3 regions of the Delftia tsuruhatensis genome follow, and region 3 is predicted to be linked to each of the others. Evidence: predicted binding sites of a transcription regulator. Region 3 holds the regulator's gene; each other region holds the start of a gene.

Region 1 (10,158 bases), 1.4 Mb from region 3:
GGCCGGCGATGTGCGCGCCATGGACCGGGGGCTGGACACGCCGCTGGGCGAGGGCGGCCTGGGCCTGTCGGGTGGACAGGCCAGGCGCCTGGCGCTGGCGCGGCTGCTGCTGAACCCGGCACGCTGCTGGCTGCTGGACGAGCCTACCGAAGGGCTGGACGCGGCCACGGCCCATGACCTGCTGGCGCGCCTGGACGGCGCCATGCAGGGCCGCACCGTGGTGCTGGCCACCCACAAGCGCCGCGAGGCCCGGCTGGCCGACCGGCTGCTGTGGGTGGGCGATGGCGTGGTGGTGTCCGAGGCCCGGCGGGGCACGCTGGCGTTCGAGGCGGCGCTGGAGCGCCTGCGCCAGGACGGCGTGGACACCGCAGGCTGAGCGCAGGGCGGCGGCAAGGAATTCATACCAAGTACCCGAGAGAAAGGATCTCACCATGGACCTCGACATCGTCGATCTATCGCGGCTGCAGTTCGCGGTAACGGCGCTCTACCACTTTCTGTTCGTGCCGCTGACCATCGGCCTGGCCGTGATCATCGCCATCATGGAGACGGTCTACGTGATGACGGGCCGCACCATCTGGCGCGACATGACGAAGTTCTGGGGCGTGCTGTTCGGCATCAACTTCGCGATGGGCGTGGCCACGGGCATCGTGATGGAGTTCCAGTTCGGCATGAACTGGAGCTACTACAGCCACTACGTGGGCGACATCTTCGGCGCGCCGCTGGCCATCGAGGGGCTGATGGCCTTCTTCCTGGAGGCCACCTTCGTGGGCCTGTTCTTCTTCGGCTGGGACCGCATGAGCAAGGTCGGGCACCTGGTGGCCACCTGGTGCGTGGCCCTGGGCTCCAACTTCTCGGCGCTGTGGATCCTGATCGCCAACGGCTGGATGCAGAACCCCGTGGGCGCGCAGTTCAATCCGCAGACCATGCGCATGGAGGTCACCGACTTCTTCGCCGTGCTCACCAACCCGGTGGCCCAGGCCAAGTTCGTGCACACGGTGTCGGCCGGCTATGTGACGGCTGCCATCTTCGTGCTGGGCATTTCGGCCTGGTACCTGCTCAAGGGGCGGCACATCCACCTGGCGCGCCGCTCCATGACGGTGGCCGCCTCCTTCGGCCTGGCCGCGGCGCTGTCGGTGGTGGTGCTGGGCGATGAAAGCGGCTACCTGTCGTCCGAGCACCAGAAGATGAAGCTGGCCTCCATCGAGGCCATGTGGGACACCGAACCCGCGCCGGCCGCCTTCACGGCCTTCGGCTTCCCCGACAAGGCCGCGCGCGAGACGCACTATGCCGTGCACATCCCATGGGTCATGGGTTTCATCGGCACGCGCTCGCTGACCACCGAGATCCCCGGCATCAACGACCTCGTCCAGCGCACCGAGCAGTACGTGCGTGACGGCATCGTGGCCTATGACGCACTGGAGACCATCCGGGCCGTGCGCGCGCCGGATACGGTGCCGGCCGAGGCCAGGGCGGCGTTCGAGGACAAGGGCGCCATGCTGGGCTATGCGCTGCTGCTCAAGCGCTACATGGACGATCCGCGCCAGGCCACGGACGAACAGATCCGCCAGGCCGCCTGGGATACGGTGCCGGCCGTGGGGCCGCTGTTCTGGAGCTTTCGCATCATGGTGGGGCTGGGCATGTTCTTCATCCTGCTGACCGCCACTTTCTTCTGGCTGTCGGTGCGCCGCAGGCTGGATGCCCATCCCTGGCTGCTCAGGGTGGCGGTGTTCGCCATCCCGCTGCCCTGGATCGCGGCCGAATGCGGCTGGATCGTGGCCGAGGTCGGCCGCCAGCCCTGGATCATCGAAGGCGTGCTGCCCACGGCGCTGGCCGTCTCCAACCTGGGCGCGGGCACGCTGCTGCTGACCATCGCCGGCTTCATCGCCATCTACACCGTGCTCTTCGTCATCGAGATGAAGCTCATGCTCAAGGCCATCCGCAAGGGACCGCTGGAGGAAAGTGCACCGCACCTGACCACCTACTTCCCGCTGATGCAAAAACTCGCGCGCGGGCAGTGACCCGGGGAGATTGACACCATGATTCTTCACGAACTGATCAGCTACGACATCCTGCGTCTGCTGTGGTGGGGCCTGCTGGGCGTGCTGCTCATCGGCTTTGCCGTGACCGACGGGTTCGACCTGGGCGCCGGTGCGCTGCTGCCGCTGGTGGGCCGCACCGATGTGGAGCGCCGCGTCGTCATCAACAGCGTGGGCCCGGTCTGGGAGGGCAACCAGGTCTGGCTCATCCTGGGCGGCGGCGCCATCTTCGCGGCCTGGCCGCAGCTGTATGCCGTGTCGTTCTCGGGCTTTTACCTGGCCATGTTCGCCGTGCTGGTGGCGCTGATCCTGCGCCCCGTGGCCTTCAAGTTCCGCAGCAAGCGCGAGGAGCCGGCCTGGCGCGCGCGCTGGGATGCCGTGCTGTGCATGGCCGGCGTGGTGCCGGCGCTGATCTTCGGCGTGGCCGTGGGCAATGTGCTGCAGGGCGTGCCCTTCCGGCTGGCGCCCGACATGCGCATCTACTACGAGGGCACGTTCTTCGGCCTGCTCAACCCGTTCGCGCTGCTGGCCGGCCTGGTCTCGCTGGCCATGCTGCTCATGCATGGCGCGTCCTGGCTGGTGTTCAAGACCGAGGGCGAGGTGGCGGCCCGCGCGCGCCGCTTCGGCGTGGTCGCGGCCATCGCCACCACCGTGCTGTTCGCGGCGGCCGGCGTCTGGCTGGCCGCGCTGGGCGGCTACCGCATCACCAGCGTGGTCAACCCCGTGGGCCCCTCCAATCCGCTGTTCAAGACGGCCGAGCTGCAGGCCGGCGCCTGGTTCGCCAACTACCGGGCCCAGCCTGCCCTGGCCCTGGTGCCGGCCCTGGGCCTGCTGCTGCCGCTGCTGGCGGCCCTGGGCATGTGGCTGCGCCGCGAGTGGCTGGCGCTGCTGTCCAGCGGCCTGGGCATCGCGGCCATCATCGCCAGCGTGGGCGCGTCCATGTTCCCGTTCATCCTGCCCTCGTCCTTGAATCCGCAGCACAGCCTCACGGTCTGGGATTCATCGTCCAGCCATGTGACGCTGTTCATCATGCTGGTGTGCGCACTGATCTTCGTGCCCATCATCCTGGCCTACACGAGCTGGGTCTACAGCGTGCTGCGCGGCAAGGTCGACCCCATGGCCATCATCGAAGGCCGTGGCCACTCCTATTGATCTATCGAGGAAAAAACACCATGTGGTATTTCGCCTGGTTGCTCGGCCTGCCCCTGGCGGCGGCCTTCGCGGTGCTCAACGCGATGTGGTACGAACTGATGGATGACGAGGCCACGCGCCGCGAATTGATGGCCCGTGAGAAGTGAGGCACCCCCTGAGCGGCTTGCGCCGCTTCCCCCTCTCTCGCTACGCGGGAGGGGGACGACACCCTCGCGGCGGGGCGGCGCGGCCGGCTTAGGCCCTTGCTCGGTGTCCCTCGCTTTGGGCCGCGTCATTTTTTGCGCGTGCTGACCGCTGATGCCGCGTTGTTGGATTCAATCGTCGGTGTCGTCCGCCTTGGCGCGGCCCTTGCCGCCCGTGATGCGGTCCTTGATCTCCAGCAGCCGCGTCACGGCCGTGCCCATGCCCATGAGCTGCATGGCGGTCTCGGGCGACAGGCGCTGCACGTCGTCGAACCAGTTCATGAGCCGCTCGATCAGCTCGTACATGTCGCGCATGCGCTGCTGGGCGTAGCGCTCTTCCTCGGTGGAGACTTCCTCCAGCATGGCCGCGCGCAGCATGGACTGGGTAGGCTCGATCTCGCGGCGGCGGCGCTCCTCGGCCAGTCGGCGGAAGATCTCCCAGACGTCCTGCGGCGCCTCGAAATACTCGCGCCGGTCCCCGGGCTGGTGGCGCAACTGCACCAGGCGCCAGGCCTGCAATTCCTTGAGCCCCATGCTCACGTTGGAGCGCGAGAACTCCAGCGTCTCGGCGATCTGGTCGGCATTGAGCGGCTCGGGCGACAGGAACAACAGTGCGTAGATCTGGCCTACCGTGCGGTTGATGCCCCAGCGACTGCCCATCTCGCCGAAATGCGAGACGAACTGCCGGTTCAACGCCGGAAGAGGTTTGGATTGCGTCATGCCATGCATTGTGCCTGCGCGTCCGCCGGGTGGTCCGGGCCGTGGGATGCGGGTGACGTCAGCTTTCTGCAAGACCTGGTCAAAAGGCGCACAATGGCGCCTTTGCGGGCTTGCGGCCAGGCGGTCCGGGCCCGGTGCCTTCCCGCGTTCCGTTCCGAGAGCAGATTGCCCCCATGTCTCACGCTAGCCGCAGCGCCCTGATCGACTGCACCAAGGGCCTGGCCTGTGCCGCCATCATCTGGCACCACCTGGCCTTCTACGGCCCCATGTCTGATATCGCCCATCCGGCCATGCCGGGCACCATCGACTGGCTGTACGAATACGCGCGCATGGCCGTGCAGATCTTCCTGGTGCTGGGAGGCTACCTGGCCGCGGCCAGCATGGCGCCCGAGGGCCATGGTCGGCACGGCGATCCCTGGCCCCGGATCGGGCGCCGCTTCGTGCGCCTGGTCGTCCCCTACGCCGTAGCCCTGGTCGTGGCCATCGTGGTGTCGGCCGCCGTGCGGCCCTGGTTCGACCATGCCTCGGTCTCGGGCGAGCCCGACCTGTGGCAACTGGTGGCGCACGCCCTGCTGCTGCAGAACATCGTGGGCGAGGAGTCCCTGTCCGCCGGCGTCTGGTACGTGTCCATCGACTTCCAGCTGTTCGCGCTGACGGCACTGCTGCTGGCCGGCACGCGCTGGGGCGCGGCGCTGTTTCGCCGGCGCTTCGGCGCCCAGGCCCAGGCACGCTGGTGGCCCTGGGCGCTGAGCGGCGCGCAGGCGCTGGTGCTGGCGGGCACGGCGGCTTCGCTGCTGGGCTTCAACCTCGATGCGCAATGGGATGTCTGGGCACCGTACTTCTTTGGCGCGTACGGGCTGGGCATGATGGCCTACTGGGCCGCGCACGCGCCCAGGGCTTCGGCGGCCTGGAGCTGGTCGCTGCTGATCGCGGCCCTGGTCGTGGCAGCCCTGTCCCTGGAGTGGCGTGACCGCATCGCGCTGGCCGGCGCCACGGCCCTCGCCCTGGCCGCCGCCATGCGCAGCCCCGCATTCGCCCAGGCGCAAGGCTGGGCACCGCTGCGCCGGCTCGGCCAGATCTCGTACTCGGTGTTCCTCGTGCACTTCTCGGTCTGCCTGCTGGTCAACGCCGTGGAGAGCCACTTCTGGCCCCAGTCCATTCCCGCGGCCCTGCTGGGCATGTTCACGGCCTTCGGGCTGTCCATCGTGGCGGGTCATCTGCTGTATGAGCGTGTGGAGCGCCACGTGCCCAGCTGGCACATGGCGCTGCGCTGGCAGGCGGGCTTGGTCGGTACCGGACTGATCGCGGCCTTCCTGGCCGGGCTGCGCTGAGGCGCGGCCCATCAGCAAAAAGGCAGCCCGCGGCTGCCTTTCTTGACCTGCACAGCAGCTTTCAGCGGTGCAATTCGCCCGCGCTTTCCGGCTGGAATTCGATCGCGTCCACGCGCACGGTGACCTGGCCCGTGGGGCTGGGCATGCGGAACTGGTCGCCCACGCTCAGGCCCAGCAGGGCGATGCCCACGGGCGCGAACACCGACACCTTGTCGCTGCTGCCATCCATCTCCCTGGGATAGACCAGGGTCAGCGTATTGCTCTTGCCCGACTCCAGCATCGTGAAGCGCACGGTGGAGTTCATGGTCACCACGTGGGGCGGCATTTCCTTGGGCTCGAGCACGTCGGCGCGGTCCAGTTCCGCTTCAAGTGCCTCACGGCCCGGGAAGGCGGCTTGCTTGTCCAGCAGGGCCTCGATGCGCTCCAGGTCCAGGGACGAAAGGATGATGTGGGGCTTGCGCTCCATGGTGTGGCTCCCTTGTGTGCTTGCGCCGCCTGCGGTGCGGGCAGCGGCGCTCAAACGGACAAAAGCCCGGGCAACGGGGTTGTCCGGGCCAAGGCATCTTCAGAAAAGAGAAAGGCACCAAGTTGGTGCGATAGGGCCATTGTGCAGCCTGGCCACGCTTTCGCCAAGCGATCCCGCACGATGAGGTGCGGATTGGCCGCCGGACTTGCCAAGCCCGGGAAATCCACTTTGCAGCCGCAGGCATGGGAATGGGGTTGGTGACTGGGCTGTATTTATATACAGTCAAATCATGCGCCACAGTTCCAACCCGCCTGCGGATCCGTCCCTGATTGCCCTGCATGCCATCAAGGGCCGGGGTGCGTCCAGCCAGCTGGCGCACCGCTTCACCACCGACCCGCGCGAGGCCTTCGACGATGGCTGGGGCAGCCTTGATGCGCCGGCAGAAGGCGAAGAGGCCGCACCGATGCGCACCGAGCTGCGCTGGGAGCAGGCGCGCTCGGCACTGAGCCGCCACCAGTCGCCCGACCTGCCGTTTCACATGGGACTCAATCCCTACCGGGGCTGCGAGCACGGCTGCATCTACTGCTATGCCCGGCCCACGCACAGCTACCTGGGCTGGTCGCCGGGCCTGGACTTCGAGACCCGGCTGATCGCCAGGCAGAACCTGCCCGAGCTGCTGCGTGCCGAACTGTCGCGCGCCAGCCATGTGGCCGAGCCCGTGATGCTGGGTTCGGTCACCGACTGCTACCAGCCTGTCGAGCGCGAACTGGGGCTGACGCGCCGACTCATCGAGGTACTGGCCGAGGCGCGCCACCCGTTTTCCATCGTCACCAAGGGCAGCGGTGTGGAGCGCGACCTCGACCTGCTGGCACCGCTGGCGCGCCAGGGCCTGGCCTCGGTACACATCACGCTGACCACGCTGGACGCCGACCTGGCCCGCCGGCTGGAGCCGCGCGCCGCCGCGCCGCACCGCCGGCTGCGCACCATCCGTGCGCTGGCCGATGCAGGCGTGCCGGTGGGCGTGAGCCTGGCCCCGCAGATTCCCTTCATCAACGAGGACCTGGAGAAGGTGCTGGAGGCCGCCGCTGACGCCGGAGCGCGCCATGCCTTCTACGCCGTGCTGCGCCTGCCCTGGGAAGTGGCCCCGCTGTTCGAGCAATGGCTGCAGCTGCACTACCCCGATCGCGCCCGCCGCGTGATGGAGCGCGTGCGCGACCTGCATGGCATCCAGGGTGAACAGCGCGAGGCCGGCCGCGTGTACAACGCCGAGTTCGGCCAGCGCATGAAAGGCACGGGCCACTGGGCCGATCTGCTGCGCCAGCGCTTCGCGCTGGCCTGCCGGCGCCACGGCTTCAATCGCGAGCCGCTGCGGCTGGACTGCAGCCTCTACCACCCCTCGCTGTTGCTGGCGCAGCGCAGCCTGTTCTGAGCATCGGCAGCGGGTGATCCCAGATCTGCCAAAAACTCATGGCTTGACGATAATTTGTCCCGCTCTCCCAAAGGCCCGAGGCATAGATTGGAGTCTGCTCACAAGGAGTGGACATGGAGATTGGATTCATCGGACTGGGCCGCATGGGATGCTCCCTGGCGCGCTCGCTTTTGAGAAACGGGCAGCCCGTCACGGTCTTCGATATCGATGACCGTGCGGTATCGAAAATCGTAGAGCAGGGCGCCAGGCGCGCAAAGGACGTGGCCAGCCTTTGCGAGGGCGCGGACCTGGTTTTCACCATGCTCCCCGGACCTCGCCAGGTGCGCGAGGTGGCCTTGGGTGGCCAGGGCATCATCCAGCATCTGCAACCCGGCGCCCTCTATATCGACATGAGCACGGTCGATGTGGAAACCGTGGACCATGTCCGTGCTGCATTTTCAAAGCGCGGCATCGCTTTCGGCGATGCCCCCGTGGGGCGGCTGGCCCTGCATGCCGACCGGGGCGAATCGCTGTTCATGCTGGGCATCGAAGAGCGCCATCTCGCCGCGGTGCAGCCCGTGCTGCGCAAGATGGGCACGACCGTCCACCACTGCGGCGGCCCGGGCAGCGGCACGCGCACCAAGCTCATCAACAACATGATGGTGCTGTGCTATTGCCAGATCAATTCCGAGGCGCTGGTGCTTGCGAAATCGCTGGGCCTGGACATCGCCAAGACCCTGGAGGTGCTGGTCAACACCACGGCCAGCAATGGCCAGCTCAAGGAAAAGTGGCCGAACAAGGTCCTGGCCAGCGACTTGTCGCCGGGCTTCGACATCGCGCTGGGCTACAAGGACATCTCGCTGGCCTCCCAGGCCGGTGCGGCCGCCCAGGTGGCGCTGCCGGTGTGCGATGCCACGCGCAACATCTTCAGGATGGCCCTGGCGGCCGGCAGGGCGGGGCAGGACACCTCCTGCCTCACCGACTTCTGGGCCGGCATCAACGCCGTCGAAAAGATCAGGCTCTGAGCCTGCACCGACCGAGGAGACACAACCATGCACCATCACCACAGGCGGACGTTCCTGCGGACTGCACTGGCCACGGGTGCGGCCCTGGCATCGGCCGGCGCGCTGGCCGCGGGCTATCCGGACAGGCCCGTGACCATCCTCGTGGGCTTTTCCGCAGGCGGGCCCACGGACATCGTCGCGCGGGTCCTGGCGGAAAGGCTCACGCAGAAATTCGGGCAGAGCTTCATCGTGGACAACCGTCCCGGCGCCAGCGGCGCCGTGGCCGCCAACCTGGTCAGGAAGGCCGCGCCCGACGGCTACACGCTGATGATCGGCAGCAGCAGCACGCTGTCCATCATTCCGGCCATCCACAAGGGCATCCAGTACGACGCGATCAAGGACTTCACATCGATCGCGCTGGTGGCCAGCTATCCCTATTACCTGGCGGTGCCTGCCGCGTCCCGGTTCAGGACCTATGGCGACCTGATCGCCTACGGCCGGGGAAAGGAACACCAGCTGACCTATGCCTCGGCGGGCAATGGGGCGGTCAATCACCTGGCCGGCGAATGGTTCAAGAGCGGAGCCCGCATCCATGCGCTGCATGTGCCCTACAAGGGCGATTCCGCCGCCATCGGCGACCTGATCGCGGGGCGCGTGGATTTCGCCTTTCTGGCCGGCGTGGTGGCACTGCCCCAGGCCCAGGCCGGCAAGCTGCGCATCCTGGCATCGGCCAGCGCCTCGCCGGACCGCGGCAGCCCCGGTATCGCGGTGATCGGGCAAAAGGAGTTTCCGGGTTTTGCGGCAGAACCGTGGAATGGGCTGATGGGGCCGGCCGGCATGTCCCCCGATGTCGTGCGGACCCTGAATGCGGCGGTCAACGAGATCATGGGCAGCGCCGAGGTCAAGGCCAAGCTGCTTTCGCTGGACCAGTACCCATTCACCGGCACGCCCGACCAGTTCAAGGAATACATCCAGCAGCAGTCCGCGCACTGGGCGGGAATCATCCAGACCACCCACATCGTTCTCGAATGATGGAGCAAGCGCCCATGGAGTATTCCCAATTCATCGACGGCCGGTTTTGCAGCGGAACGGGCGAGCCGGTCCTCGAGGTCATTTCTGCATCCACCGGCCAGTGCCTGGGCCGCCATGCCCATGCCAGCCCCGGCGACGTGGAGCAGGCCATGCGCTGCGCGCTGCGGGCCTTCCAGTCCTGGCGGCACAGCGGTGCCACCGAGCGCTCGGCGCTGTTGCGTGCCATCGCCGCCGAGATGCGTGCGGGCCGCGAGGCCATGGCGCGCCAGATCACGCTGGAGCTGGGAAAGCCCCTGGCCGAAGCGGACAAGGAGGTCGATGTGGCCGCCGAGATGTTCGAGTGGGCGGCCGAGGAGGCGCGGCGGCTGTATGGCCGGGTGATTCCCGCGCGCTCGCCGGGCATCCGGCAGATCGTGCAGCTGGAGCCGCGCGGCGTGGTCGCCGGCTTTGCCGGCTGGAATGCGCCGGCCATCACGCCGGCGCGCAAGATCAGCGCCGCGCTGGCGGCCGGTTGCGCCATCGTGCTCAAGCCGTCCGAGGAGACGGCCGGCGTGGCCTTGCTCATCGCGCGGGCCATGCAGCGCGCCGGGACACCGGCCGGCCTTGTGAACATGGTCTTTGGCGATCCTGCCGGGATCGCGCAGCAGCTGTGCGCGGCCGAGGCCATCGCCATGGTCACCTTCACGGGCGCGACCTCGGTGGGCCGGCAACTGGGCGCCATGGCGGCCGCCCACATGAAGAAGGCCACGCTGGAGCTGGGCGGCCATGCGCCGGTCATCGTCTGGGACGATGCGGACCTGGACCGTGTGGCGGCCGCCACCGTGGCG
Region 2 (10,158 bases), 2.9 Mb from region 3:
CGTCCAGGAAGTTGGCCGGCTCGCCGCCGAACAGCTTGATGGTGTCCATGGTGGCCATGGCCAGGCCTGCGCCGTTGACCAGGCAGCCGATGTTGCCGTCCAGGGAGATGTAGGCCAGGTCGAACTTGGAGGCCTCCACTTCAGCGGGATCTTCCTCGTCCAGGTCGCGCAGGGCCACGATTTCGGGCAGGCGGAACAGGGCGTTGGAGTCGAAGTTGAACTTGGCGTCCAGGGCGATGACGTTGCCCTTGCTGTCGCGGTTCAGGGGGTTGATCTCGACCAGCGAGGCATCCGTGTCCATGTAGCACTTGTAGAGCTTCTGGCAGATGTCCACGAACTGGGCGGTGGAGTCGGCGGGCATGCCGATGCCCTTGGCCAGCTCTTCGCCTTGCGCCTGGGTCAGGCCGACCAGGGGGTCGACGAAGATGGTGATGATTTTCTCGGGCGTGGAGTGGGCCACTTCCTCGATGTCCATGCCGCCTTCGCTGGAAGCGATGAAGGCCACCTTCTGCGTGGCGCGGTCGGTCACGCACGACAGGTAGTATTCCTTCTGGATGTCGGCGCCGTCTTCGATGTACAGGCGGCGGACCTTCTGGCCTTCGGGGCCGGTCTGGTGCGTGACCAGCTGCATGCCCAGGATCTGGCCGGCCAGTGCCTTGACGTCGTCGATGGTCTTGGCGACCTTCACGCCGCCGCCCTTGCCGCGGCCACCCGCGTGGATCTGGGCCTTGACGACCCACACCGGGCCGCCGAGCTTCTGGGCCGCTTCCACGGCCTCTTGCACTGTGAACGCAGGGATACCGCGAGGTACAGGCACACCAAACTGACGCAAGATTTCCTTGCCTTGGTATTCATGAATCTTCATGATGTCTCTCTCAAACAAATAGGGGGGGATTGACCCGGTAGCCCTGGGGTGCTGCCTCAAGGCGGAGTGACCTGGCAATCGCCGAATGTACCATGCTGCACTGCGCCATCCGACACGCCCCCATGCGCAGAATCCACAATTTCCCGCGGGCCAAGCAGCCTCCCGGAATCTGTGCAATGCCTTGATATGTCAAGGAAAAGACGGCTTCCTGACATTTCATCCTGGCGCCCCAGCTCTTTTGTCTTATAGAGGAATCATGCGGTGCTCCGCGGTAGTTTTGTAACAGCCGCGTGGCGGGCGGCCCGCACCCATGCGCCTGCCGTTTTGCGACAACGCCCCCAGGGAAACCCGGTTTCGGTGAGAATCCGCAACTGGAACGCGGCAATGGTGCCGCAGCGGCCCCAAGAAGGCCGCGCAGCAGGAGAAACACAGCGATGGCAAAAGTCTTTATCGATGGCGAGGCAGGCACGACAGGGTTGCAGATCCGTGAGCGTCTGGTCGATCTGCCCGGCGTGGAGCTGGTCAGTATTGCCCCCGAGCTGCGAAAGGATCCTGCCGCCAAGCGTGCACTGATCGCCGGCGTGGACCTGGTCATCCTGTGCCTGCACGACGACGCCGCCCGCGAGACGGCGGCCATGGTCGACGCCATCGAGGCCGAGACCGGCCGCACGATCAAGATCATCGACGCCTCCACGGCCCACCGCGTGGCGCCGGACTGGGTCTACGGCTTCCCCGAACTGCGCAAGGGGCAGCTGGAGGCGGTGCGCGCCGCCAGGCGCGTGTCCAATCCCGGCTGCTACGCGACCGGCGCGATCGCGCTGCTGCATCCGCTGGTGGCTGCGGGCCTGATTCCGGCCGACCATGGCCTGAGCCTGCCTTCGGTGTCGGGCTATTCGGGTGGCGGCCGCAGCATGATCGAGGCCTACGAGGCCGGCACGGCGGCGCCCTACGAGGCCTATGCGCTGGGCCTGTCGCACAAGCACATCCCCGAGATCCTCCAGTACACGGGCCTGACGCGCCGCCCCGTGTTCATTCCCGCCGTGGGCAATTTCCGCCAGGGCATGCTGGTGCAGCTGCCGCTGCATCTGGACCTGCTGCCGGGCGCGCCCAAGGCGAGCGACCTGCACGACGCGCTGGCTGCCCACTACGCGGCGACCAACACGCCTGCACAGTGGGTGTCGGTGCTGCCCCCGACCGAGGACCTGAAGCTGGCCGCGGACACGCTGACCGACACCAACAAGCTGGAGCTGCGCGTGTTCGCCAATGAGCAGTACCGTCAGGCCGTGCTGATCGCGCGCTTGGACAACCTGGGCAAGGGCGCCAGCGGCGCCGCCGTGCAGAACCTGCAGATCATGCTGGGGCTGTGAGCCCATCGCCGTCCTCGCCGGGCCGGCAGGGCCCGGTCTGGGGCCATGCCCTGGCCCTGGCCGTGCTGTGCCTGCTGGTCGCGCTGTTCGTGTGGCAGCTGCGGCCGGCGTTGCCGTCCTCGTCGCGCCTGCTGCTGAGCCCGCTGCTGGGCAATATGGAGGCCTGCCTGGTACAGGACGGCGTGCGGGCGGATTTCCCGAAGGAGTTCCAGCAGGTGCCGGCCGGTTGCCTGGGGCCGAAAGGCTCGGCCGCCGGCATGGTGGACGCCACACTGCGGCGACTGGGCCGACCGCAAGGCGACGGGCTGGAGCTGGGCTATACGCTCAGCGTGCCGCTGCTGCGCTACGTGCGATGGAACGGACAGGGCTGGGAGGTGCGCGGCGAGGCGCTGGACCGCGTGGTGCGCACGGTGGCGCAGGCGCAGCGGCCCGTGGTGCTGTATCTGTTCGCCACGCACTTCGAGGTCCACTCCCAGGCCGAGGAGCGCCTGGCCGCCGATCCCGCCAACCTGGCCTGGACGCCCAAGGGCCCGCTGCCCCTGGACACCTATCTGGGCGCCCGCATCTTCCCCTGGTCGGTCGCCCGAAAGGACAACGAGGTCACGCGCGTGCGCCAGCTCGTCGTCGATGCCCTGGCCGAGCGCATGTGCGCCGCGGGCGACGCCGCCATGCGTCCGCTGCGTGCCATCACCGTGCTGGGCGAGACGCACCAGCTGTTCCCGGGCTTCGAGGCCGGCATGGGCTTCGCGGCCGAGGGCTATGCCGTCAGCGACTACAGCCCCGCATCCGTGGCGGGCTTCCATGATTTCCTGCGCAGGCGCTATGGCGACGTCGCGCGTCTCAATGCCCACCTGAAGTCGGAGTTTCCCAGCTTCGACGCGGTCGAGCCGCCCTCGCGCAACATCCGCACCGAGCCGCTGCGGAACTACTTCCAGCACATCGACAGCTATGCGGCCGGCACCGTGCCCGTGTCCGGCTGGGTCCATGTGCCCGATGCACGTCTGCAAAGGCGACTGGCGGTAGCGGTCTTCGTGGACGGCAGGCCCTACGCGCATGCCCCCGTGCACATGCATCGCCAGGATGTGGCGCAGGCCAAGCCTGGATTCCTCACGCCCGACGTGGGCTGGCGCGCCGATATCCGCTACCCGGCGCTGGGCGAAGGCCTGCACCGCATCGATGTGGTCCTGCAGGCGGGCGGGCGCAGCCTGGGCCTGCTGGCCACCCGCCAGATCGCCGTGATGGACCGCAGCCAGAGCGAGCCCAGGCCCCATGCCGCCGAGGCCTTGCCCGACTTTGGCCCCTTGCCTTCAGGCCTGGAGTTCTGGGTGGACAGTCCGCAGGACCGGCTGGCCCTGTTCCACAACCCGCTGGCCACCGACTGGAACGACTTTCGCGCGCAGCAGGTGGCCGACTACATCCAGGCCTTCTCCGACCACATCGGCCACGGCTGCCTGGGTCGCATCCCGCGCTTCGCTCACCAGCTCAATCCCCATGCCAACCCCAGTTGGGACGCCAACCGCTATGCCGTGGAGCGCAGCCTGCAGCGCATGCCCGGGCTGGCCCTGGGCGTGAGCCTGTATGGCGAGGACACCTATGGCCCGCTGGTGGGCCAGATGCTGCGCCGGTACGGGCATACGGCCTATGGCGTGACGGAATTCCATCCGCTGGTGGCCCTGTCGCCGCAGCGGTTGGAGAAGGTGCTGGCCATGCACCGCCGCCAGGGCGCGCGTTTCCTGTCCTTCTTCATGGAGGCCCGGCCCGAAGGGGCGGCAGGCACGCAGTCAAGCAACGAGTTCTCGTTCGACGCGGACAACCCTGCGCATGGTTCGGACAGGCTGTACCGCTCGCTGCGCCAGGTGCTGGCGCCGCACTGACCGCCCCGCGCAGCGTTCCCATGGCATCCGTGCAGAGCCACTCCCCAGCGTCGGCCGGCCGGGCCACGGCCATCGGCCTGCTGGCCGTGGTGTGCTGGAGCTGCACCGTGGGCCTGATGCGCTCGGTGGCCGAGCCGCTGGGCGCCGTGGGTGGGGCCGCCATGCTCTACACGGTCAGCGCCATCTGCGTGGCTGCCGTGCGGGGCTTGCCAGGGCCCGCGCGGTGGCGCGCCATGCATCCTGTCTATCTCTGGGGCTGCGGGCTGCTGTTCGCGGTCTATGAGATCTGCCTGTCGCTGGCCATAGGGCTGGCGCAGGACCGGTCCCAGGCGCTGGAGCTGGGACTGATCAACTACCTGTGGCCCAGCCTGACCATCGTGCTGGCCGTGCTGCTGCGCCAGCAGAGCGCACGCTGGTGGCTGTGGCCCGGCGTGCTGCTGTGCCTGTGGGGATTGACGCGCGTGCTGGGCGGCGATTCCCTGCATTGGCAGGACATGGCCGGCCACATGCGGGCCAATCCGCTGGCCTATGGACTGGCTTTCGGTGCGGCCCTGCTGTGGCCTTGCTATTCGTTGCTGGCCAGGCGCTGGGGTGGTGGCCACAACGCGGTGGGCCTGTTCCTGGTCTGGACCGCGCTGGCGCTGTGGATCCAATGGCTGTGGCTGGGCGGCGAGGGCGGCATGCACTGGTCGGCCACGGTCGTGCTGCAACTGCTGGTCGTGGGCGGCCTCACGGCCATGGGCTACAGCTGCTGGGAGCATGGAATACAGCATGGGCACCTGGCCGTGATGGCCGCGGCTTCGTACTTCACGCCGGTGTTCTCCGCCCTGCTGGCCAGCGCCTGGCTGCAGGTGCGGCCGGGCTGGGGCTTCTGGCAGGGCGTGGCGCTGGTGACGCTGGGCTCGCTGGTGTGCTGGGCGGCCACGCGACGCGTGGGTTAGGGCCTGATCACTCCAAATCCCCATCCTCGGCGCGGCCGCGCACCACCTTGCTGGCGATCTCGCCACCAAAGCCGCGCGATGCCAGGAAGCGCATCTGCTTGAGCCGCTCCTGCGGTGTGGCAGGCGCAGTGCCGAAGCGTTGGCGCCAGACGGCGAGGGCGCGCTGCAGCTCGGTGGCGCGCAATTGCTCCGTGGCGGCGCGTACCAGTGCATCATCCAGCCCCTTGCTGCGCAGCTCCTGTGCCAGGCGTGCCGTGCCGAAGCGCGCGGCCTTGCTGTGCAACACGGATTCGGCCACGCGCTCGGCGCTGATGAAGCCGCGCTGCTCCAGCGCATCGAGCATGGCGCCCAGGTCCTCGCCTTCCTGCACATGGGCGGCGAGCTTGCGTTCGAGCTCCAGCCGTGAATGCTCACGCTGGGCCAGCAGCTTCAGCGCGCGGCCCTTGAGCGACAGCTTGGCGAATCCCATGCCGCATCTTCTCCTGAATCATCCTGAATAAAAAAGGCGCAGGCTCGCACCTGCGCCAAGATGGCTAACCAGTCTGTGCAGGCGCCGTGGCTCCTGCGTCGGGGGCCGGGCTCAGGCCTCGATCACGCCGTCCTTGTCGGCCTTGGCCTTGCCAGCCTTGGGGGGCTTGGCCGCAGCTTCGCCGCCGGCCGTGGGCAGCAGGGCGATGCCCAGGCTGTCACGTACCTTGTTCTCGATCTCCACGGCCAGATCGCGGTTCTCGCGCAGGAACTCGCGGGCATTGTCGCGGCCCTGGCCGATCTTCTCGCCGTTGTAGGCATACCAGGCGCCCGACTTGTCGAGGATCTTGGCGTTGACGCCCATGTCCAGGATTTCGCCTTCGCGCGAGATGCCCTCGCCGAACAGGATGTCGAACTCGGCGGTCTTGAACGGGGGCGAGACCTTGTTCTTGACGACCTTGACCTTGGTCTCGTTGCCGATGGCCTCGTCGCCCTTCTTGATGGTGCCCGTGCGGCGGATGTCCAGGCGCACCGAGGCGTAGAACTTCAGCGCATTGCCGCCCGTGGTGGTCTCGGGGCTGCCGAACATCACGCCGATCTTCATGCGGATCTGGTTGATGAAGATGACCATGCAGTTGGTCTTCTTGATGGTGCTGGTCAGCTTGCGCAGGGCCTGGCTCATCAGGCGGGCCTGCAGGCCGGGCAGCTGGTCGCCCATCTCGCCTTCGATTTCTGCCTTGGGCGTGAGGGCCGCCACCGAGTCCACGACGATCAGGTCCACGGCGCCCGAGCGCACCAGGCTGTCCACGATCTCCAGGGCCTGCTCGCCGGTGTCGGGCTGACTGATCAGCACTTCGCTCAGGTTCACGCCGAGCTTCTGGGCATAACCGGTGTCCAGCGCGTGTTCGGCGTCGATGAAGGCGCAGGTGCCGCCCTGCTTTTGCATTTCCGCGATGACCTGCAGGGTCAGCGTGGTCTTGCCCGAGGATTCAGGGCCGTAGATCTCGACCACGCGGCCGCGCGGCAGGCCGCCGACGCCCAGGGCGATGTCCAGGCCCAGCGAGCCGGTGGAGACGACCTGGATGTCCTCGATGGCCTCGCCTTCGCCCAGGCGCATGATGGTGCCCTTGCCGAACTGCTTTTCGATCTGTGCGAGCGCGGCCTGCAGGGCCTTGGCTTTTTCACTGTTGGCGGTGGTGACGGCGGTGTTCATGCGGACTCCTGGGTTAGGTATGGGATCAGCTCTGTATTTGCATTCAGGCTGGATGCTTGAACAGTAGTTTATGGGCTTGTTGCTTTGCTTTTTCAATAAATTTGGTCAGTTTGCCTGACTTGTTGGAATTCATCCCACAATGCGCCCATGAGCGAACTGTCCCCTGTCACACCACCGGCCGATGCCTGGCGCCTGACCCACCTGGGCCGCCTGCTGGGGCACGCCATGCGGCGTTTCGATGCCCGCGTGCTGCAACTGATGGCGCGCGATGTGGAAGTGCCGCTGGCGCTGTCCAATCTCGCGGCGCGCGACAAGGTGGGCGCGGCCCATATCCACATCACGCGCCACCTGTCGCTGGCGGGCGATCGCCTCACCGATCTGGCCGAGCGCGCGGGCATGGCCAAGCAGTCCATGGCCGATCTGGTCGCGCAGTGCGAGGCCTGGGGCCTGGTCACACGCGAAAGTGACGAACGGGATGCCCGCGTGCGCCGTATCCGCTTCACCCCGGCGGGACTGGCCTGGCTGCAGGCCTTCCATGACGCCGTGGCCCAGGCCGAGGCCGAATTCCGCGAAGAGGTGGGCGAGGACATCGCCACCGTGGTGGCGCTGGGGCTGGAGGCCTACGCGGGTGGCGGCTCACTCGGGTAAGGTCGCTGCCGGCGCCGGACGACGCATCCTAGAATCCCGGGGATCAAAGGCGCGCATTTCCAACTCCCAGAGCGCGCCTGTATTTCAGGAGACATCCCCATGCGCATTCTGATTGCCGAAGACGACCAGGTCCTGGCCGATGGCCTGCTGCGCAGCCTGCGCGGCTCGGGCGCCGTGGTCAGCCATGTATCGAATGGCAGCGAGGCCGATACCGCGTTGATGACCAGCAGCGAGTTCGACCTGCTCATCCTGGACCTGGGCCTGCCCAAGATGCATGGCCTGGAAGTGCTCAAGAAGCTGCGCGGGCGCGGCGACGCACTGCCGGTGCTGATCCTCACGGCGGCCGACAGCGTGGAGGAGCGCGTCCAGGGATTGGACTATGGTGCGGACGACTACATGGCCAAGCCGTTCGCCCTGTCCGAACTGGAGGCGCGCGTGCGCGCACTGACGCGGCGCGGCATGGGCGGGGCCAGCAGCACCATCAAGCACGGGCCGCTGGTCTATGACCAGGCGGGCCGCGTGGCCACCATCGACGGCAAGATGGTCGAGCTGTCGGCGCGCGAGCTGGGCCTGCTCGAAGTGCTGCTGCAGCGCGCGGGCCGCCTGGTCAGCAAGGACCAGCTGGTCGAGCGTCTGTGCGAATGGGGCGATGAGGTCAGCAACAATGCCATCGAGGTCTACATCCACCGGCTGCGCAAGAAGATCGAGCGCGGCCCCATCCGCATCGCCACGGTGCGCGGCCTGGGCTACTGCCTTGAGAAGATCGCCGCCTGAGGGGGCTGTCAGCCCCGGGTCGGCTTGCCTGCGCATAGTGGCGGCTGCCGCAGGGCCGTGAACCTGCCGGGAGGGCCGCTCGCCGATGAAAATCTTCCAGCGTGAACAGCGCTCCCTGTTCGGCGAGATCCTCGACTGGATGCTCACGCCGCTGCTGCTGCTGTGGCCCGTGAGCCTGGCGCTGACCTGGCTGGTGGCCCAGGGGCTGGCCAACAAGCCGTTCGACCGGGCGCTGGAGTACAACGCCCAGGCGCTGGCACAGCTGGTGATGGTGCAGCAGGGCAAGGTGCTGTTCAACCTGCCGCAGTCGGCCAGCGAGATCCTGCGTGCCGACGAGTCGGACACCGTGTATTTCCAGGTGCTGGGCGTCAAGGGCGAATACCTGGCCGGCGAGCGCGAACTGCCCCAGCCTCCCGAGTCCGATACGCCGGCCGGTGGGGGCGCGGTGCAACTGCGCGATGCGGAGTTTCGCGGCATCGACCTGCGCGTGGCCCATGTCTGGGTGCGCATGCCGCTGCCCGGCGAGCCCCTGGCCCTGGTCCAGGTGGCCGAGACGCGCGAAAAGCGCAGTGTGCTGGCCACGGAAATCATCAAGGGCGTGATGCTGCCGCAGTTCGTCATCCTGCCGCTGGCCGCGCTGCTGGTGTGGCTGGCGCTGGCGCGGGGCATCAAGCCGTTGCACCGGCTGGAGGAACGCATCCGCGCGCGCCGGCCCGAGGACCTTTCGCCCATCCACCACAAGGACGTGCCGCTGGAGGTCGTGCCGCTGGTGGATTCGGTCAATGACCTGCTGGGTCGGCTGGGCGATTCGCTGGCCACGCAAAAGCGTTTTCTGGCCGATGCGGCCCACCAGCTCAAGACGCCACTGGCCGGATTGCGCATGCAGGCCGAACTGGCGCAGCGCGAGGGCATGAGCACGCAGGAGTTGCGGCAGTCACTGGCGCAGATCGCGCGCTCCAGCATGCGTGCCACGCACACCGTCAACCAGCTGCTGGCGCTGGCCCGTGCCGAGAGCGTGGGCCGTGGCCTGGCCATGCAGCCATGCAACCTGGTGCGCATCGTCACCGACGTGGTGCGTGACTGCCTGCCGCGTGCCATGGACAAGCATGTGGATCTGGGCTACGACGGTGCCGAGGCCTCGGCGGCCGGCGTCTGGCTGCAGGGCAATGCCACGCTGCTGACCGAGCTGGTGCGCAACCTCGTGGACAACGCCATCAACTACACGCCTTCCAGCAGCGAAAGACCCGGCATGGTCACGGTGCGTGTGCTGGCCGACCCCTTCGGCCAGGTCCTGTTGCTGCAGGTGGAGGACTCGGGGCCGGGAGTGGCCGAGGCCGAACGCGAGCTGGTGTTCCAGCCGTTCTACCGGGTCCTGGGCTCGGAGGCCGACGGCTCGGGCCTGGGCCTGCCTATCGTGCTGGAGATCGCGCGCCAGCATGGCGCCCAGGTGCTGCTGGAGGATGCGCATCCCGGCCAGCAGCCGCCGGGCGCGCGGTTCAGCGTGCGCTTCACGGCGCTGCGCGCGCCGCCGAGGTAGGAGGCGCTGGCGGATCGGAGGGGGCTGATTCACCGGGGGCCACGGGTGCGACGGCCACCCGGCCCGGTGTCTGCGCCGCGTGGTCCACCAGCCAGTTGCGGAAGATGCCCAGCGTGCCGTGGTTGGCGCGGTCGGCCGGATAGCACAGCCAGTAGCCCAGGGCGCTCTGGTAGCCGTGCTGGGGCAGGGGCTCGTGCACCAGGCCGGCCGCGATCTCGTCCTCCACCAGGCAGCGCGGCACCAGGGCGATGCCCATGCCGGCCATGACGGCGCGGATGATGGTCTGGAACTGGTCGAACTGCGGGCCCGCGAACGGACTGATGCCGTGGATGCCGTGGGCCTCGCTCCAGCGCGCCCATGCGTCGGGAATGGTCACATGGCGCAGCCGCGTGCAGCGCGCCACGTCCTGGGGGGTGGTGATGCGTGCCTCCGGCCCCGCGCCGCGCGGCGGCGCGATCAGCGCCACCTGGC
Region 3 (10,158 bases):
GCTTTTCGCTATTTTGAGAGAGTGTTATCAATATTCTCGGTATTACGAGAATACTTTCATAGAGCGGGGTGCATCGTGTACGGGCCATTTTCTGGGTCGGAAGTTCGGCCTTTGGCGTGGCGAGCCCTTCATCCTGCCGTGATCCAAATGGCGGCAGGCGTTGCCGGGGCCGCGCCTGCGAGCAAGCCTGACGACGCGGCAGGCCCCGGAGCGGGGTCACATCATGTGCATCGGGCGCACCGTGGTGTTCATCTGGGCAGAAGGACCTTGTCGATCACGTGAATCACACCATTCGATTGGTAGACGTCAGGGATGGTCACGGTCGCCGTGCCTCCCTTTTCGTCGGTGAGCGTGATCCTGGAGCCGCTGGCCCTGGCGATCAGCGTGCCGCCGCTTGCCGTCTTGATGCTGGCCATGCCGTTTCCGTCCGCAATCATCTTGCCCAGCGCTGCTGCATCCCATTTGCCAGCCACCACGTGGTAGGTCAGGACGGTAGTCAACATGGCCTTGCTTTCGGGCTTGAGCAGAGTGTCGACGGTACCGGCTGGCAGTGCCGCGAAGGCCGCATTGGTCGGGGCGAACACCGTGAAGGGACCTGGGCCTTTGAGCGTATCGACCAGACCGGCGGCCTTGACCGCTGCGACCAGGGTGGTGTGGTCCTTGGAGTTGACGGCATTGTCGATGATGTCCTTGGAAGGCAGCATGGGCGCCCCTCCCACCATGACATCTGCCAGGGCTGCCACCGACGTCGCGGACAGCGCGACAGCCAGACTGAAGGATGCCAACTTGCGAGTGATTCGAATCGAAGCCATGGAAAAACTCCTGGAGGGTTGAAGAAGGGCCGCAGGGCTGCGGCTGATTGGAATACGGCCCGAACTGCTGGCTGGATTCAGTAGTTTTCGGTCGGGCCCCTTTTTTTCCGAGACCAGGGCTGCTCGTCTCCTGGCGTGCTCGCGGCCCGGGACAAAGCCATGCATGAAAAGCCCGCCTGCTGCGGGCTTCGTCGCATTGGGCCATGAGGCTAGGCTGCTTTCCAGATGATGTAGTCGGCCTGGTACTGGACCACTTGCTTGGCGCCCAGGTTGCTGGCGTTGCATGGGGTCGCCGGCGGTACGCCACCGCGTGTGGCTACGCGCTGGATGTAGGTCACGCCTTGCAGTGCCCCCATGCCACTGGAGGGCTCGGCCTTGACCAACTGCAGCGCAATGTTGCCCGCACTGGCCGGCGCCACAGCCACCTGGGTGGCCGTGACCTTGGAGCCGTCCTGATGCACCCAGGTCGCCGGCGGGCCGAAATAGCGGCCGACGATGCGGCCCTGGCGGTCTGTCAGGCGGGCGTCAGGGCCGACAAAGGCCCATTCCTGCTCCATGGGTTGATCTTTCCTGGTCCGGCATTCGTAGGTGATCTGGCCTATGCCGACCGTTTCCAATGCAACCTTGTGGCCCGATGGAACTTGTACGGGGGCCGGTAGATCGGCTTGCGAGTAGGTGCCACCCATGTGGATGCTGGAGCAGGCGCTGAATGTCAGTGTGGCCAAGGCGGCCAGACCGAGAGGCAAGTGATGTCTCATGAAGGTCTCCTGGTAGAGAAAGCCAACCCGGCAAGCCGGGCGAACGCGAGTGCGCGGATGTCAGCCACGGGGCGGACCCTCGCAATACGCAGCCGGCGGCCGCATGGATTCAACGGTGTGCAAATTTTTTTGCATCCGTGCCCGGGGTGGGTTGCGTATATGCCAATGACTTCCGTGGATTCGCACCGGCGCGCGTGCGTGTCCCAAAATGGGCTGATGATCGCCACACCAACCGACCAAGAGCTGATGGAACTGCTGGACCGCATTGCAGCGCAGGATGAACCCGCGCTTCGCAGCCTGTATGAGCGAACCTCGTCCCGGCTGTACGGACTTGCACTTCGTATCCTGGGCCACAAGGACTGGGCGGAGGATGTGCTGCAAGAGAGCTATCTGCAGATCTGGCGCACGGCGGCGGGTTATCGGGGCACGCTGAGCCCGCCGCTGGCCTGGATGGGCCTGGTGGTGCGCAGCCGGTCACTGGATTTCTTGCGGCGTCGGCGCGCGGAGCGATTGCACATCAACGAAGAATTCGACGAGGCCCGGTTTGCCGCGGAGCAGGATGTGGATGCGGGGCCGTTGCAACTGGCAGAAGCCGGCGAGCAGGCGACGGCACTGTACCAATGCCTTGAACGCCTCGAGCAGCGGCACCGTGAGCTCATCAGCCTGGCCTATCTTCGGGATCTCAGCCATGGGGAGTTGGCGACGCAGCTCAGACTGCCGCTGGGGACGGTCAAGACCTGGATCCGGCGCGGCCTGGAGCAGTTGCGCCGCTGCATGGCGCGCCATTGAGCGCAGCAAGGACGAAGCATGAACCTCGCTCAAAACCCCGAACTCCTGGACCGGCTGGCAGCCGCGCATGCGCTGGGCACCCTGCGCGGGGGCGCGCGCCGCCGCTTTGAACAGATGGCCCGCGACCATGCGCAGGTACGCGCGTCTGCGCTGCTGTGGCAATCGCGTTGGTCGGCGCTGGCGGAATTGCAGGCGCCGGTGCGTCCCGACGACGCGGTCTGGACGCGCATTGACAACCTGCTCCAGGCGGAAAAGCTCCGGGAAGCCCGGCTCCGTCGCCGCCGGCAGCCTGCGAGATCTTCCGGTGGCGGATCTTCCTGGCCAACCCTGGCCTGGTGGCGTGGCGCCGCGGTACTGGGGGCCATGGCCACGGTGGCGGCCGTGGCGGTGGGCCTGTGGTCGCACCAGGGCTTGAAAGACGATGGAGCGCGGCAACTGGCCGTGCTGCGAAGCCAGTTGCAGGCCAGTCAGCTGGCTTTGCAGGCGATGCCCCGGATCCAGTATGTGGCGGTGCTCGCGGACGATCGGGCGCGCGCCTCCATGCTTGTGACCTTTGATCCCGTCAAACGCTCCCTGGTTTTGCAGCGTGTCGGAGATTTCCAAGAGGCCGAGGACAAGTCGCTGCAACTGTGGGCGCTGCCCGCGCAGGCCGGGCCGCAGTCCCTGGGGGTCCTTGGGCGGGAGGGGGTGATCCGGCTCACGGCAGGCGCATCCGAGGTGGAGGGGATTCCCGCACTGGCCATCAGCCTGGAGCCTAAAGGGGGCGTGCCGGGTGAAGCTGGGCCGACCGGGCCTGTCCTTTTCAAGGGTGCATTGATCCGGCGAGAGCTGTAGCGGTTGCTGCGCAGTGCCTGGAGGTGCCTGCGAGGACCATCACTGAAAACTGGTATCTGGCCTGGGGAATGCCCCCGGCGCCTTGGCGCTCGCGTGGCTGGCGTGCGGGTGCGGCCGCGCGGCGCGGTCGGCAGGTCCGTGGGCCTCTGCATGGAGGTAGTAAACTGGCAAGCGCAGCGTGCGCTGCATGATGGGAATGGAGCTTCCTGAAGCCGCCCTTTGACGGGCTGATGGCTTCTGCCTGGGTGGGACGGTGTCTCCCGCCGCTGGCAGGTGCCGCCTTGTTCCTGCCCGGCGCAGCCGTCCCGTGTTTCGATGAAAGGACGGTCATGGGTATCTACGGTTTCATCCTTGTTTTCATTGGTGGCGGCCTCGGTTCCGCAGGCCGTCATGGCGTGAACTTGCTCGCCTCGCGCCTGGTGGGTGGCGCCTATCCGCTGGGCACGCTGGCCATCAATGTGCTCGGAGCCTTTGCCATGGGCGTGGTGGTCGAGTTTTTCGCGCTCAAGGCCTCTTTGCCGCAGAGCGCAAAGCTGTTTCTGACTACGGGCATTCTCGGCGGCTTCACCACGTTCTCCACCTATGCGCTGGAGATCGGCATGCTGTATGAGCGTGGCGATTGGCTGGCATCGGCGCTGTATGCGCTGGGCTCCCTGGTGCTGGGAGTGGGGGGACTGTTCGCCGGGCTGGCTCTGGTCCGCATGGTGGGCCACTGAGGCCTGTCATCTGCGCTATGCTGTGAACCATGGCATGCATGAAGACAGCACAGATTATTCGCACCATCCGGAGGGTGGTGGGTTAGTCTGCAGCGTACAGTGCCATGCAACCCGCCCGGAGGAGGCGGGTTTTTTCATTCCGTCTCCGGGTTCTTCGCAAGCCTTTCAGGAGATGGATATGCAGGTTTCCGACCAGTCCCGGCCCCCGGCCGCCACGATCGACGCAGGACGGGCCGTGCTGCACCTGGTCTGCGGCAAGATAGGCTCGGGCAAATCGACATTGGCCCGGCAACTGGCTTCGCAGCCGAATACGGTGATGGTCAGCGAGGATTCATGGCCGGCCGGCCTGGCGTGTACGGCGGGCTGAGGGGCGCTGTCCCTGAAAATTGCTGGGAGGCGCGCCAAAGTTGCGCCGGAATACGGCCGCGAAGGCGCTAGGGCTGTCGTAGCCATGCGACAGTGCCACTTGCAGCACGGAGGATCCTGCAGCCAGGCGGGGCAGGCTCAGCAGCAGGCGGGCCTGACGGCACCACGCGCCGAAGTTCATGCCGGTCTCGCGCAGAAACAGGCGCGCCAGGGTGCGCGGATGCATGTGCAGGCGCAGGCCCCAGCCGGACAGGCTGGCCTCCTGGGCCGGTTCGTCCACAAAGGCTCGGCAGCAGGCGGCCAGGGCCGCATGCCTGGGCATGGGCACATGCAGGTCCAGGGGGCGGGCACGCTCCATCTCGTCAAGGATCAACTGCATCACCCGCTCCTCCCTACCGCCCAGCGGGTAGTCCAGGGGCAGGTCCAGGGCTTCCAGTACCAGCTCGCGCAGCAGTGGCGTGACCTGCACGACCCGGCAGTGCTCCCACAGGCCCGGGCGCAGCCCTGGCTCGACGAACACGGTGCGCATGGCCACAGGGCCTGCGGCCATGCGGATCTCATGGCTGGCCTGGGGTGGCACCCAGACAGCACAGCCGGGCGGAACGACCCAACTGCCTGTCTCCGCACGGATCAGCATCACTCCCTGGGTGGCATGCAGCAACTGGCCGCGGCGATGGGCATGGGGCGCGATGACGGCGTCCGCCGCCATGTCGGTGGCAAAGGCCACGACGGGACGCGGCGTGTGCTCGCCCTCCAGGGGCATGGGTGGTGGCGCGGGCGGGACCGCCGCGGGGCCGGTGCCGCGGCGGTGGGTCGGGGCTATTGTCATGCTTGTCATTTTCTCGACGATTTTTGTTGTTTCGTAGCAGGAGGGCAAGCCGCCGCCTTCCTAGGATGGAGCACTTTCAACCTTCAGGAAAGCAACAGGAGTGGAGATGAGTTCCGTTTTTGAATCCAAGTGCACATCGGCCGGAGGCCGGCCATGAACCGCGCTCGTCTGGGCCTGCTCACGGGTACGCATGCCGTCAACGATCTGTACCAGGGGTTGGTGCCGGCGCTGCTGCCGTTCATGGTGCTGGAGCGTGGCTACAGCTATACGGCGGTCAGCGGTCTCATGCTGGCGGCCACGGGCCTTTCCAGCATGGTCCAGCCCTTGTTCGGTCTGTATGCGGATCGCTCGCCGCGGCCATGGATGGTGCCGGCCGGCTTCGTGGTGGCGGCCCTGGGGCTGGCGCTGGTGGGCACGAGCCAGGACTACTGGGTGAGCTGGCTGGCCGCCGTGCTGTGCGGATTGGGAATTGCCGCCTATCATCCGCCGGCCACGGTCGCTGCACGCAGGGCGGGGGGCAGCTCGCAGAAGGCGATGAGCGTGTTTTCCGTGGGTGGCACCGCAGGGGCATCCTTCGCCCCCATGCTGGCTGCGGCCGTGGTGGGGGGAGGGGGCCTGCACCGCAGCTGGATGCTGGCGCTGCCGGCGTTGGCCATGCTGCTCATCTGGTATGCCTGCACCTGGCGTGATGGCGCCGGCGCGCATGCCGGGCTGCGGCGTCCGGCCGTGGCGCAGGGTGAGTTGCCTGCCAACCACTGGCGTGCCTTTTTCTTGCTGTGCGGTGTGATCGTCTGCTGGTCGATTCCCTATGTGACGGTATTGTCCACGCTGCCCCTGTTCGTGACGCGCGAGCTGGGAGGCTCGGACTTCATGGGCGCTGCCACGCTGACTTCATTCACGGCGGCCGCGGCCGTGGGGACGCTGCTGGGGGGAACGATCGCGGATCGCCGGGGACGCATGGCGGCCATACGTGCAGGCTATCTCCTGGCCTTGCCTGCCCTGGGGGCCTTGGCGCTGGCCTCCACGGCCTGGGGGGCTCTGGCCTGCACGGTGGCTCTGGGCATCTGCATGTTCCTGCCCTTTGCCGCGCAGGTCACGCTGGCGCAGGACTATCTGCCGCGCAACCAGGCCACGGCCAGCGGCCTGACCCTGGGTCTTGCCATGTCGCTCGGTGGCATGGTGGCCCCGTTGTTCGGGATGCTGTCCGATGCGCGTGGATTGCGGTTTTCACTGAGCGTCGCGCTGTGCATTCTTTGCGTCGCGGCAGTCCTGGCGTGGTGCATGCGCAACCGGCGCAACGAGGCGCTTGCCATCAGCGCGGCGGCACGCGCCTGAGCGGCTTGCGGGCCGATCGCTCAACGAGGGCTTGGGCGCTCAGGCCTTGGGCTGGTCGCCATGTGCCTCGATGCGTTCCAGCGCGGCGCAGACATCGGCCATGCGCCCGGAAATGAACAGGCATTCCGGCTGCTCCTGCGGCGAGCGCTGGATGATGCGCAGGCGGGAGGGCTGGGCGGGCACGGCCAGCGGCTGTGCAGGCAACAGGGGCAGGAGCAACTGAGCCTCTCCCGCATCGCCCGTCTGGCGGGCTGCCTTGCCGCGGCGCTGCGGGCCGCGACGGCGGGCCTTGCTGAAGGAGATGATCGTGCCTTGTTCCGGGATGGCGGCAGGAGCAGGCGCGCTGGCGGCGCGCTGGCCGGTCTCCACGGCCTGAGCCATGGCGGCCGCTGGCAGGCGGATGCCCTGGGCCAGGCGCAGAAAGGACAGGGAGGACAGTGTTGGCAGAGCGAATCCCATGTGACGACTCCTGTTGGCGTGAATCAAAGAGGCATGGACACAGGCAGGATTGCGGTTTTCGGGCAAAGCTCCGCCCAGGGCGAAGCACAGGGGCTTCGCGCCTACCACCTGGACGATGCGGAAAATGGAGGCGGACTTGTCGGCGCGCCGGACCGGTTTACATGGACATGCTGTTGCGGATCAGCCCGACCGCAAGGCCTTCGATGGCGAAGGGCTCTTCGCGTGCCACACGGATCACCGGATAGTCGGGGTTCTCCGGCAGCAGTTCGACGCCTTGCGCTGTACGGCGCAGGCGCTTGACGGTGACTTCATCGCCCAGACGGGCGACCACGATCTGGCCGTTGCGCGCTTCGTGCGCGGACTGTACTGCCAGCAGGTCGCCGTCCATGATGCCGGCGTCGCGCATGGACATGCCGCGTACGCGCAGCAGGTAGTCCGGGCGTGTCTGGAACAGGGAGGGCTCGACGGAATAGGTCTGGTCGATATGTTCCTGGGCGAGAATGGGCGAGCCGGCCGCGACACGGCCCACCAGGGGCAGCATCAGCGGTGCCAGGGCAGACAGCGGCAGCGCGAAGCTCGTGCCACGTGCTGCGTTGATGTTGCGTACCGTGTCGGTGCGCAGGCGGATGCCGCGCGAAGTGCCGCTGACCAGCTCGATCACGCCCTTGCGGGCCAGTGCCTGGAGATGTTCCTCGGCCGCGTTGGCGGACTTGAAGCCCAGCGTGCCGGCGATTTCCGCGCGTGTCGGAGGTGCGCCGGTACGGGAGATCGCAGCCTGGATCAGGTCCAGTATCTGCTGCTGGCGGGCGGTGAGCTTGGGGTGATCGAGCATGGCGTGCGTCCGGTCTTGATGGGCAGATGGCGTGATGGACGGTCATCTGATGATTTATACAGTATCTGTATTTTTAACCAGTTTTCCGAGAGGTGCAAGTGGGGCAGTCGAAGTTGGTGATTCTGGGAACGGGCGGGACCATCGCCGGGCGGGCGGATTCTCAGTCCCAGGGGGTGGGTTACAAGGCTGGTCAGATCACGGTGCAGTCGTTGCTGGAGGCCGTGCCGGATCTGGAGCAGCAGGCAAGAGGGCCTGTGCAGACGCAGCAGATAGCGCAAGTGGACAGCAAGGACATGGGCTGGCCCGTGTGGCGCGCGCTGCTGCAAGCCTGCGCGCGGGCGCTGGAAGACAGCGAGACACGGGCCGTGGTGATCACGCATGGCACGGATACGCTGGAGGAGACGGCGTGGCTGCTTCACAGCCTGCTGCCGCCGATCAAGCCCGTCGTCCTGACCTGCGCCATGCGCCCCGCCACGGCGTTGCTGGCCGACGGGCCGCAGAATCTGCGTGATGCCGTGACCGTGGCTGCCAGTGGCGCGCGCAGCGGGGTGTGGGTGGTGGCCGGTGGCGAAGTGCATGCTGCCGAGCAGGTGCAAAAGGTCCACCCCTATCGCCTGCAGGCAATGCGCTCCTTCGAAGGTGGTCCCCAGGCACTGGTGGAGGAGGGGCGCGTGCGCTGGCTGGTGCCCGATGCGCCGTTCACGCGTCCGGCCTTGCCGGTGCCTAAGCCTTCGGACCTGCTGTCGCTCGATGAACTGCCCTGGGTGGAGGTGGTGTTCAGCGGGGCCCTGGCCCGTGCCAGCGGTGTGGATGCGCTCGTGGCGGCCGGCGTGCGTGGCATCGTGGTGGCCGGTACGGGCAATGCAACGGTCCATGAAGACATGGAGGCGGCGCTGCTGCGGGCCCATGACAAGGGTGTGTGGGTCTGGCGTGGCACGCGCTGCGCCGAGGGCCTGCCGGTGGCGGGTGGGTCGGCATTAAATCCGGTCGATGCCGACCTGGCGCAACTGCCCGTGGCCAAGGCGCGCATTGCGATGATGCTGGCCCTGGCTGCGCAGCCACGGGGCTGAGGTTTCTCGCGGCAGCGGTCACAAAAAAAGCACCCGGCGGGTGCTTTTTCCATGGCGCCGCGAGGGGCCCGCGTCATTCGGCCAGTGCGGCCAGCGCGCGCTGGGTGATGTCCTCGACGGAGCCCAGGCCGCTGATGGCGCGGTACCTGGGGGCTGCTGCGGCTTCCTTTTCCGCCCAGGCACGGTAGTAGTCGACCAGGGGGCGGGTCTGGCTGCTGTAGACGTCCAGGCGCTTCTTGACGGTTTCTTCCTTGTCGTCCTCACGCTGCACCAGGGCTTCGCCCGTCACATCGTCCTTGCCTTCGACCTTGGGCGGATTGAACTTGACGTGGTAGGTTCGGCCCGAAGCGGGGTGGGAGCGGCGGCCGCTCATGCGCTCGATGATGGCGTCGAAGGGGACATCGATCTCCAGCACATAGTCCAGCTTCACGCCGGCCGCCTTCATGGCATCGGCCTGGGGGATAGTGCGGGGAAAGCCGTCGAACAGGAATCCGTTGGCGCAATCGGGCTGGGCGATGCGCTCCTGGACCAGATTGATGATGAGGTCGTCACTGACCAGTTGGCCGGCGTCCATCACGGCCTTGGCCTGCTGGCCCAGGGGCGTGCCGGCCTTGACGGCGGCACGCAGCATGTCACCTGTGGAGATCTGGGGGATGCCGTACTTCTGGCAGATGAATGCGGCTTGCGTGCCTTTGCCGGCGCCGGGCGCGCCCAACAAAATCAGTTTCATGGAAGTCCTTGAGGAGAGTAGAAATTCTTGTCTGCCGGATCGGCCCACCGCGGCGGACAGTCCATGCGTCATATTTTTGTCGCGGGCAAGGATAGCACGCACTGGGCCAACACTGGCTTACAGGAGAGGGGCAAGACTGTCGCCTGTGCAAACCGCGAAAACCATGCCGGTGACGGCGTCGCATGCCCTGCGCGAAACGGTGATTGGCGATGCCCGGCATCGTCAATGGTGCGCCTGCGGGCATGGAGGGCTTCTCAGGTGGACAACTGCGTGCGCACCCGCTCCAGATCCTCGGGGGTGTCCACGCCAGGGCCTGGTGCATGGGATGTGACATGGACGGCGATACGGTGGCCATGCCATAGCGCACGCAACTGCTCCAGCGCCTCCATCGCCTCGGTCGGCGCGGGAGGCAGGCTCGGGAAGCTGCGCAGGAAGCCTGCGCGGTAGCTGTAGATGCCGACATGGCGCAGGGGCGCGAACCCGGGGTGGCCGGCCGCGGCCGAGGCTGTCTCCCACCAGGCCTGGCCCGCATGCTCGCGCGCGAAGGGGATGGGGGCGCGGCTGAAATAGTGGGCCATGCCCTGGGCGTCGCAGACCACCTTGACGACGTTGGGGTTGCCGAAGTCCG

What was found. The regulator LexA, encoded in region 3, represses DNA repair genes until DNA is damaged. The targets are predictions, from matches to a motif close to ACTGTATNNNNATACAGT.
Region 1: L1Z78_RS19845 (PA0069 family radical SAM protein) is a predicted target of LexA. The motif match lies at 6,153-6,170, and genes of this name have one in related genera.
Region 2: recA (recombinase RecA) is a predicted target of LexA. The motif match lies at 6,759-6,776, and genes of this name have one in related genera.

Annotation. Positions count from the first base shown of each region.
Region 1 covers NZ_LR813084.1:4,349,151-4,359,308, reverse strand. Annotated here, with positions in the region: gene L1Z78_RS19880 (amino acid ABC transporter ATP-binding/permease protein) at 1-376, shown strand, start outside; gene L1Z78_RS19875 (cytochrome ubiquinol oxidase subunit I) at 432-2,018, shown strand; gene cydB (cytochrome d ubiquinol oxidase subunit II) at 2,037-3,188, shown strand; gene cydX (cytochrome bd-I oxidase subunit CydX) at 3,209-3,334, shown strand; gene L1Z78_RS19860 (GbsR/MarR family transcriptional regulator) at 3,503-4,099, opposite strand; gene L1Z78_RS19855 (acyltransferase family protein) at 4,264-5,421, shown strand; gene rnk (nucleoside diphosphate kinase regulator) at 5,483-5,887, opposite strand; gene L1Z78_RS19845 (PA0069 family radical SAM protein) at 6,177-7,316, shown strand; gene L1Z78_RS19840 (NAD(P)-dependent oxidoreductase) at 7,430-8,320, shown strand; gene L1Z78_RS19835 (Bug family tripartite tricarboxylate transporter substrate binding protein) at 8,348-9,331, shown strand; gene L1Z78_RS19830 (NAD-dependent succinate-semialdehyde dehydrogenase) at 9,346-10,158, shown strand, end outside.
Region 2 covers NZ_LR813084.1:5,820,542-5,830,699, reverse strand. Annotated here, with positions in the region: gene sucC (ADP-forming succinate--CoA ligase subunit beta) at 1-865, opposite strand, end outside; gene argC (N-acetyl-gamma-glutamyl-phosphate reductase) at 1,300-2,232, shown strand; gene L1Z78_RS26560 (hypothetical protein) at 2,229-4,106, shown strand; gene yddG (aromatic amino acid DMT transporter YddG) at 4,127-5,047, shown strand; gene recX (recombination regulator RecX) at 5,055-5,516, opposite strand; gene recA (recombinase RecA) at 5,628-6,728, opposite strand; gene L1Z78_RS26540 (MarR family winged helix-turn-helix transcriptional regulator) at 6,876-7,376, shown strand; gene L1Z78_RS26535 (response regulator transcription factor) at 7,476-8,150, shown strand; gene L1Z78_RS26530 (sensor histidine kinase) at 8,236-9,687, shown strand; gene L1Z78_RS26525 (LysR substrate-binding domain-containing protein) at 9,659-10,158, opposite strand, start outside.
Region 3 covers NZ_LR813084.1:2,946,615-2,956,772, forward strand. Annotated here, with positions in the region: gene L1Z78_RS13395 (fasciclin domain-containing protein) at 249-812, opposite strand; gene L1Z78_RS13400 (DUF3455 domain-containing protein) at 1,022-1,570, opposite strand; gene L1Z78_RS13405 (RNA polymerase sigma factor) at 1,787-2,359, shown strand; gene L1Z78_RS13410 (anti-sigma factor) at 2,378-3,193, shown strand; gene crcB (fluoride efflux transporter CrcB) at 3,523-3,909, shown strand; partial or broken gene L1Z78_RS13420 (AAA family ATPase) at 4,088-4,258, shown strand; gene L1Z78_RS13425 (AraC family transcriptional regulator) at 4,241-5,113, opposite strand; gene L1Z78_RS13430 (MFS transporter) at 5,258-6,439, shown strand; gene L1Z78_RS13435 (hypothetical protein) at 6,479-6,898, opposite strand; gene lexA (transcriptional repressor LexA) at 7,056-7,730, opposite strand; gene L1Z78_RS13445 (asparaginase) at 7,829-8,800, shown strand; gene adk (adenylate kinase) at 8,874-9,530, opposite strand; gene kdsB (3-deoxy-manno-octulosonate cytidylyltransferase) at 9,785-10,158, opposite strand, start outside.